DNA from 4 places in the Solibacillus kalamii genome. Region 2 is predicted to be linked to each of the others. Evidence: riboswitches for the same ligand, from Rfam matches in the RefSeq annotation. Region 2 holds a riboswitch; each other region holds the start of a gene.

Region 1 (2,207 bases), on a different contig from region 2:
CAGCGTGTTCAAATCGCAAGGGCCATTATGGCGGATCCAGAAATTTTAATTCTGGATGAGCCGTGCGGGGGCCTGGACCTGATTGAACGGGAAAACTTGCTGCAAACGATTGAGCAGATTGCAGAAGCGGAAAACGCCCCTACCCTCATTTATGTTACACACCATGTAGAAGAAATTCTCCCTTGTTTTAGCCATGTGCTTCTGATGAAAGACGGAAAAAATGTGGAAGCCAGTGCACGGGAAGTTGTTTTAACGGACGAATTGTTAAGCGATTTCTTCGGGCGGGAAATCAGTTTGCAGATCGAACGCGAACGTGCCTGGGTTGCAATTAAATAAAATTGAACCAGCAGGAGTCCACCTCCTGCTGGTTCAATTCATTTACACAAATTAAATATGATATTCAATATTTTCATCAACGTAATGCCATTCATACGGTGTTTCTTGGTATACGTAATAGTTCAGCCAGTTGTAGAACAACAGATGCGAATGGGCACGCCAAACATTTTTCGGTCTTTGTAGCGGGTCGTTATTCGGGAAATAGTTGACCGGCATTTCCGTATTGTCCGGGTCCTTTTCTCTATCGCGGAAGTACTCATCGGATAGTGTCGTTGCATCATATTCCAGATGCCCGGTAATCATAATATGTTTATTGTTTTTCGATTGAACAATAAACACCCCTGCGTCATCCGAATAGCTTAGTAGACGCAAGTCAGGATGTGCCCGCACTTCATCAATCGAAACCGACGTATGACGTGAATGCGGTGCCACATATTCATCGCTGAAGCCCCGCACTAAATCTACTGTTAAATCCGTAATCACATGGGAATAGACACCGGAGCATTTTTTCGGCAATTCGAACTTTCCAATACCAAAATGGTGGTACAGGGCAGCTTGGGCGCCCCAACATATATACATGATCGAAGTGACATGTTCATTTGCCCAATCCATAACATGCGTGATTTCATTCCAGTAGCCTACCTCTTCAAAATCCATTTTCTCTACTGGCGCACCGGTAATGATCAGTCCATCAAAACGACGGTGCTTTACTTGGTCGAATGTTCGGTAAAATGTATCTAAATGTGATTTGGAAACATTTTTTGATTCGTATGTAGCCGTGTTTAAAAATGTCACATCTACCTGTAACGGTGTATTCCCGAGTAAACGCAGCAATTGCAGCTCGGTTTTTTCTTTTTCAGGCATTAAATTAAACACTAAAATATTTAACGGTCGAATTTGTTGCGTTTTCGCACGGTCTTCCTCCATAACGAAAATCTTCTCTTTTCTAAGCAGCTCTCCCGCCGGTAAATGTTTCGGGATATTAATCGGCATTCCACTTTCCCCCTCATAAACTTTTTCAACAATCTTTTAATAATCTTGTGGTTTTCAGGCAATGCATTGTTTTACGATTGAAACAAACTGTTTCAGAACAATATAAAAAGCCCCTCTCATTCCAGCAAAAACAGAAATGAGAGGGGCCTTTTTACCCGTTCTTATCTGCCAAGGTTCACACCTTGCTGGAAGTAGCACCTTTCTAGTTGAACTAGAGGTTGCTGAAGCATCATAAGGCCAAGTCCCTCCGCTTCTCTTGATAAGACTATTAAATTGTCATTAGTGTATCATGTGCTTTATAATTTTGCAATAATTCTAAAAATATTATTTCACGCTTACTACAGCTGTTCTTTTTCTATATTGAATAACATTGTCTCCAGCTGTTCATCCCATACACGTGTTAATGTATTGTATACCCGCACAAAATGTCTGTTTTCCTTTTGATCGAAAAGCAAAAAACATAGGACCGGTATATCATTAATCTGGATCGATTCCGTCGAAACAACACTTGTAATATAATGCGGTACTTCATCTTCCGCAACCGGTTGTTCGGATAGTTGCTGCTGAATGAATTCAATCAGCACCGCTTCTTCAATTGCTTCGATTTCTTCCGTTTCGATTGTCGGGAAAGGCTCCGGAAACTCCTCCAAATCCGCAAATTCCTCCAGATCACCATCCAGTGGCTGCTCATGGATCGGGCTGTATTGAATAAAATAACTTGTTTCTTCAAGCTCCTCTTCAAAAATGCCCGATTCCAGCTGTGCCTTACCCTTAGCGGTAAGTGCAAATTCCTGTTCCTTCACAATCATACCCAGTCGTAACATTTTATTCGTCAAATCATGAATAAATAACGGTTCCACTAACAAAATTTCGGCTAA
Region 2 (2,207 bases):
ATCCTTACCGGAGAATGCTCCGCCACCATGACGCGCATAGCCGCCGTAAGTATCAACAATAATTTTACGACCTGTAAGACCTGCATCCCCTTTAGGTCCGCCGATTACGAAACGACCTGTTGGGTTGATGAAGTATTTTGTTGCTTCATCCAATAATTGAGCAGGAACAACCGGTTTAATAACGTGCTCTTTAATATCTGTTTGAATTTGTTCTAATGTTGCTTCTTCATCATGCTGTGTTGAAATAACGATTGTATCCACACGAACAGGTTCATTGTTTTCATCATATTCGATTGTTACTTGTGTTTTACCATCCGGACGTAAATATTCCAATTCTCCTGATTTACGTACTTCTGTTAAACGACGTGCTAATTTATGAGCTAAAGAAATTGGCATCGGCATTAATTCCGGTGTTTCGTTACATGCATAGCCGAACATTAATCCTTGGTCGCCAGCACCGATTGCTTCCAGTTCATCATCTGTCATTGAACCTTCACGCGCTTCCAATGCTTGGTCAACACCTTGTGCAATGTCAGGTGATTGCTCTCCTACTGCTACTAGTACCGCAAGGTTTTCCGCATCAAAGCCGTACTTACCGCGTGTGTAGCCGATTTCTGCCACTGTATCGCGGATAATTCCTTTCATATCTACATAAGTAGAAGTTGTAATCTCACCAGATACTAATACTAAGCCTGTTGTTACCGTAGTTTCACAAGCTACACGTGCATTTGGATCTGCAGCTAAAATAGCGTCTAAAATGGCATCCGAAATTTGGTCACAAATTTTATCCGGATGTCCTTCCGTTACACTTTCTGATGTAAACAGTCGACGATTTGTCATGTCATTTCCTCCTAAATCACTTTGGCAATTGTTTTTTATTGATACGGTACTCATTACCCATGTCCGTTATATAAAGCAATTACGCAAATGCGTATCTACCTTTTAACGTCAAGCTATATTTGCTTTAACACGAGGGTCTGAAAGGCTGTAACTATATAATTTTCGCTCAGCACGAAATTGTAAAACAAAATAAAAAAAATCCTTTCTCTCATAGCCGTGTTCATCACACGTGAGGAAAGGATATTACGTTTCGTTACCTTTCACTCTTATCGTTCAAGGGAATTTTTGCCCTTGCATCAGGTTGGCACCAACACGTATAAAATATACGCAGGTTGCCGGGTTTCATAGGGCCTGCCCCTCCACCAGCTCGGGATAAGAGTATCCGTTCAATTAAACATCTTACGCAAAAAAACAAGTGCTGTCAACAAATTTTGACGTATTTCGCAATGTTTAAAATTCCGGAAAAAATAATTTGCAATTAGTATAGATTATTTCACTTAATGTGTTATACTATTTTTGAATTAGGAATCAACTCCCCTCTATAAGGGAATACTATAAAAAAGGATGGTATTTAATAGATGAATTCGGTAGAAATTGCTAACGAGCTGAAAGAACTTTTAAACGGGGAAAACATCAAAACTCAATTATCTGTTCCACAATTAGTTGAAAAAGCTACATCACGCGGAGAAGCCGTGCTGACTGTTGAAGGCGCATTACGTGCCCAAACAGGAAAATACACTGGCCGTTCTCCAAAAGATAAATATATAGTAAAAGAAGAAATTTGCAACAATAAAATCGATTGGGGCAAAGTTAACCGTCCGATTTCTGCAGAGGTATTTGATAAACTTTATGTGAAAGTTGTTAATTACTTAAAAGAACGTGACGAGTTATATGTATTCAACGGTTTTGCAGGTGCAGACAAAGAGTCTCAATTATCTATTAAAGTAATTAATGAATATGCATGGCATAATCTATTCTGTCATCAATTGTTCATCCGCCCAACAGCAGACGAATTGGCTAAACATGTTGCCGAGTTTACAATCGTATCTGCGCCAAACTTCAAAGCAGATCCTGAAGTAGACGGTACAGGATCGGAAACATTCATTATAACATCTATTGAAAAGAAAATCATCTTAATCGGCGGAACTGAGTACGCAGGTGAAATGAAGAAGTCAATCTTCGGTATTATGAACTACTTATTGCCTGAACAAGGTATCTTCCCAATGCATTGCTCTGCAAATGTTGGTGAAGGTGGCGATGTTGCATTATTCTTCGGTCTATCTGGTACGGGAAAAACAACATTATCTGCTGATAAAGATCGTAAATTAATCGGTGACGATGAGCACGGTTGGTCTGATAACGGCGTA
Region 3 (2,207 bases), on a different contig from region 2:
CATTGATTCAGCTGCAATAACAAAGTTTTGGGCAAATAATGCAACGTCTGCTACACCTACAAGCACGTTTTCAGCCGTGTCAGCAGAAATATCGACTCCGTGTTTTTGACCAGCTACCTGCAAACGTTTGAAATCTACGCAAAACAAGAAAGAGGCACCAGCTGTTTTGAATTGGAATTCGTTTTTAGACAGTTCACCCAGCTTAGTTTTCTTTTCTTCATCCGTTACCCAGATAACACTGTATGCCTGCACAAAATGCGAGCTTGCCGCCATTTGTGCTGTTTCAATTAAATCGATGACAGTTTCTTTTGAAATTTCCTCACCTGTATATTTGCGAACAGATGTGTGACTGCGTAATAATTCTTTTGTATTCACGTGAACATCTCCCTTTTATGTAATAAAAAACTTGATTGTATATCCTTCAAGCTTATTTTAGTCAATATTTTAGTTGAAGTCGATTATAAGCGTCTATTCAATTCATAGGGAGGGGATTTTTGCATATCGTTAAATACAGATAAGAGTAATCAGAATAGAAATCAGAATAGAAATCAGAAAATTTTAATTTTTTGTGTTGACATATAGGATTAGTATGTTTTATACTGAGACTCAACGATGGAACACAAATCACATAACTCTTATCAAGAGCGGCGGAGGGAATAGGCCCTGAGATGCCCGGCAACCAGTAAGTGATGAACTGACTAAGGTGCTAAATCCTACAAAATGGACAATCATTTTGAAAGATAAGAGGAGGCAAACTTGCTCATGCGCAACCCTCTTCTTAACTGAAGAGGGTTTTTTTCATTTAAAAAATCCTCCTCAAAAACACCGATTTCACCATCGATTAAATTTTTGGGGGTATTAAAATGACAAATTTAAGACCAGAAACATTATTATTACACGGGGGTCAAAAGCCAGACCCGGAAACAGGAGCAATTGCAGTTCCGGTTTACCGTACAACGGCCTATGCATTTAATGACACAGCTCATGCGCAACGTCTATTTGCATTACAGGAAACAGGCAATATTTATTCAAGAATTATGAACCCGACAGTCGGGGCATTTGAGGAACGGGTTGCTTTATTAGAAGGGGGCACAGCTGCAGTAGGGCTTTCATCTGGCGCAGCAGCAGTAGCATTTTCTATTTTAAACGTAGCCGGTGCAGGGGATGAAATTGTTGCGGCAGGTTCACTTTACGGTGGGACTTATAATTTATTCGCGACAACATTGCCTCGTTACGGCATTACAGTAAAATTCGTAGATGAATCAAAGCCTGAAAATTTCCAAGCGGCAATCACTGATAAAACGAAGGCAATCTTTGCTGAAATTATCGGAAATCCAAGCTTGAAAGTACTGGATATTGAAGCGGTAGCAAACATCGCCCATGACAATGGTCTTCCTTTATTAATCGACAGCACATTTGCTTCCCCATATGGAAGTAATCCGATTGAATTCGGCGCGGATGTTGTCATTCATTCTGCAACAAAATGGATTGGCGGTCATGGAACGACGATTGGAGGAATTGTCGTTGATGCCGGGAAGTTTGACTGGACGCAAGGAAGACATCCAGGATTTACAGAACCGGATACTTCTTACCATGGTCTACGCTACGGAATTGACACAGCAGGCGCTGCATTTGCGACAAAGCTTCGTGTTCAACTATTGCGTGATTTTGGTCCAACATTATCTGCTGACGCGGCATTTAATTTCCTGCAAGGACTTGAAACGCTTCATTTGCGTATTGTCCGACACAATGAAAATACACAGAAAGTTGCCGAGTATTTAAGAAACCACCCATTTGTGGAGTACGTGAATTACAACGGCTTTGAAGATTTTGCGACACATGATTTAGCGAAAAAGTATTTGAAAAACGGATTCGGATCAATCATTACGTTCGGTATTAAAGGGGGACGTGAAGCTGGCCGCCAAGTAATCGATAACGTGGAATTGTTCTCACATGTAGCGAACGTTGGCGATGCCCGTTCATTAATTATTCATCCTGCGAGCACAACACACCAACAGTTATCTGCGGAAGAATTAAAAACTGCTGGCGTATCGGAAGAGCTCATTCGCTTATCGATCGGGTTAGAAGCAGCGGAAGATATTATCGCGGATTTAGAGCAGGCATTAGCGAAAGTTGCAGCGGAAGTTGGAGTAGAAACAAACGCATAATGCTTTAAAAAAAGCTTAGCTTTTCCCATTCGAAAAGCT
Region 4 (2,207 bases), on a different contig from region 2:
ACGTCATGTAATACAGGATGATTCATTAGAGGAACAGCTGAAAAAGTTCACGACGGCATCTACTTTAACGATGTATGTTGGCTTTGAAGTACCGGACGATATATTACCGGCTGATGGTACCGGCTTTATCGTTTCGCATAATAGTGATTTAGTTTGTAATGCATCGACATGGACGAGCCGTAAATGGAAGCATACGTCAGCAGAAGGCAATTTACTCGTTCGCCTGTTTTATAAAGATATTAATCTGCACTATGAAGAGTTGGCAGCCATGTCAGATGAAGAACTGACAAAAGTTGCATTGGAAGACATTCGTCTCAGCTTAGGTGTTGAAGCGGATCCAACTGTCATTAATGTAACAAAGTGGATTGACCAAATGCCGCGCTATGATTTGGCGCATAATGAAGCCTTATCAAAAGTTATACAGCAACTGGCAACGGATTACCCGAATGTTCTATTAGCGGGATGTGCCTATTTCGGAGTAGGAATCGGTGCTTGTATTCAGAACGGCAAAAAAACAGCTGAACACATTATTAGTCGAATTATGTAAAGAAATACTTCATTCAGCTAAAGGGTATTGACGGACGTATTAGATAACGTTATGATTCATTTAAATATTTCAAAAATTCATATTATTTCTTATCAAGAGAAGTCGAGGGACTGGCCCGATGAAACTTCAGCAACCAACATTAAGTCAGGTGCTAAATCCAGTGGCGAATGCCAGAAGATGAGAAGGGATTAAGTCGATAACTACTATGCCTTCTTTTCTTTAATGAAAGAAGGCTTTTTTGTATCTTTAAAATACTGAAAATACTGTAAATGATGGAGTGAAGGCAATGGGTTTACTTGAAGAATTACAAACACGGGTTTTAACAGCCGACGGAGCAATCGGGACACTTCTTTATTCATATGGGTTGGATTATTGCCATGAAGAAATGAATATTGCCCGTCCTGATATTATAGAGAAAATTCATAGTGAATATATTGCGGCAGGTGCAGATATTATTCAGACCAATACATATGGAGCTAACCGCATTAAGCTTGCACGTTATGGTTATGAAAATCGTGTGAAGGAGTTTAATGAAGCGGCGTTAAAGATCGCAAAGCGGGCAGCTTCCCTGGATGGGCAATATGTTCTGGCAACGATTGGTGGTATTCGGGGAATTCGTAAAAGTGATGCAACATTAGATGAAATTTTAGCTGCGTTCCAAGAACAGGCGGAAGTATTACTAGCAGGTGAACCGGATGGATTTTTATTGGAAACGTATTACGATTTTGAAGAATTATCGCATTGTGTCCATCTATTACGTTCGATGACCGATTTGCCGATCATTGCTCAAGTGACGATGCAGGAACCGGGTGTCCTTCAAAATTTAATGACGTTAAATGAAGCGTTTCAAGACTTGGAAAGGTTAGGTGCAGATATTGTTGGGAGTAACTGCCGATTAGGTCCTTTCCATACAATTCAGGCATTTGAAGGGGTTAATTTACCGAATAAAGCTTTTTTATCAGCTTATCCGAATGCATCATTATTAGACATTGAAGATGGTCGAGTAGTTTATGAGTCGGAAACCGATTATTTCGCACGTGCAGCAGTTGAACTCGTAAACCAAGGTGTCCGTTTAATTGGCGGATGCTGCGGGACGACACCGAAGCATATTGCAGCCGTAAAAAAACGTTTGGCGAATATGCAGCCAATTGAAACAAAAGAAGAAAAACACAGGTCTACACAATTTGTCCGAATTCCGGAGCCGCGTAAACAGGAGCCGCTCCACGAAAAAGCAAAACGTGAACGTTCAGTTATAGTGGAACTGGATACGCCACGTCATCTGGAAATTGACGGATTTGTAGAAGGGGCAAAACAGTTATCTAAAGCAGGAGCCGATGTCATTATGATGGCAGATAACTCACTTGCTTCACCGCGCATCAGTAATATCGCGATGGCTGCGATTTTAAAAGAGCACGGAATTCGTTCATTGCCGCATTTAACGTGCCGTGACCGAAATTTAATTGGGCTTCAGTCACATTTAATGGGACTTGATGCACTGGAACTTCATGATATTCTTGTCGTGACAGGAGACCCGACAAAAGTAGGGGATTTCCCGGGGGCGACGAGCGTATATGATGTTTCATCAATGGAACTGATCTCTCTAATTAAGCAGTTAAATAAAGGTGGTTCTTTTACTGGGAAATCGCTGCGTAAACAGGCA

Evidence for each region. A riboswitch is a leader RNA that binds a small molecule or an ion and turns the genes downstream of it on or off. The one in region 2 is predicted to bind S-adenosylmethionine.
Region 1: it holds a riboswitch for S-adenosylmethionine, as region 2 does, so the genes downstream of both, metA (homoserine O-acetyltransferase MetA) here and metK (methionine adenosyltransferase) in region 2, are expected to answer to the same signal.
Region 3: it holds a riboswitch for S-adenosylmethionine, as region 2 does, so the genes downstream of both, CBM15_RS08700 (O-acetylhomoserine aminocarboxypropyltransferase/cysteine synthase family protein) here and metK (methionine adenosyltransferase) in region 2, are expected to answer to the same signal.
Region 4: it holds a riboswitch for S-adenosylmethionine, as region 2 does, so the genes downstream of both, CBM15_RS18385 (bifunctional homocysteine S-methyltransferase/methylenetetrahydrofolate reductase) here and metK (methionine adenosyltransferase) in region 2, are expected to answer to the same signal.

Annotation. Positions count from the first base shown of each region.
Region 1 is NZ_NHNT01000005.1:53,525-55,731, forward strand. It holds gene CBM15_RS09270 (ABC transporter ATP-binding protein) at 1-336, shown strand, start outside; gene metA (homoserine O-acetyltransferase MetA) at 388-1,329, opposite strand; SAM riboswitch class I at 1,488-1,595, opposite strand; gene CBM15_RS09280 (hypothetical protein) at 1,668-2,207, opposite strand, start outside.
Region 2 is NZ_NHNT01000015.1:79,713-81,919, forward strand. It holds gene metK (methionine adenosyltransferase) at 1-840, opposite strand, end outside; SAM riboswitch class I at 1,104-1,219, opposite strand; gene pckA (phosphoenolpyruvate carboxykinase (ATP)) at 1,419-2,207, shown strand, end outside.
Region 3 is NZ_NHNT01000004.1:139,998-142,204, forward strand. It holds gene nfsA (oxygen-insensitive NADPH nitroreductase) at 1-375, opposite strand, end outside; SAM riboswitch class I at 633-747, shown strand; gene CBM15_RS08700 (O-acetylhomoserine aminocarboxypropyltransferase/cysteine synthase family protein) at 864-2,168, shown strand.
Region 4 is NZ_NHNT01000018.1:18,318-20,524, forward strand. It holds gene hemG (protoporphyrinogen oxidase) at 1-547, shown strand, start outside; SAM riboswitch class I at 634-731, shown strand; gene CBM15_RS18385 (bifunctional homocysteine S-methyltransferase/methylenetetrahydrofolate reductase) at 834-2,207, shown strand, end outside.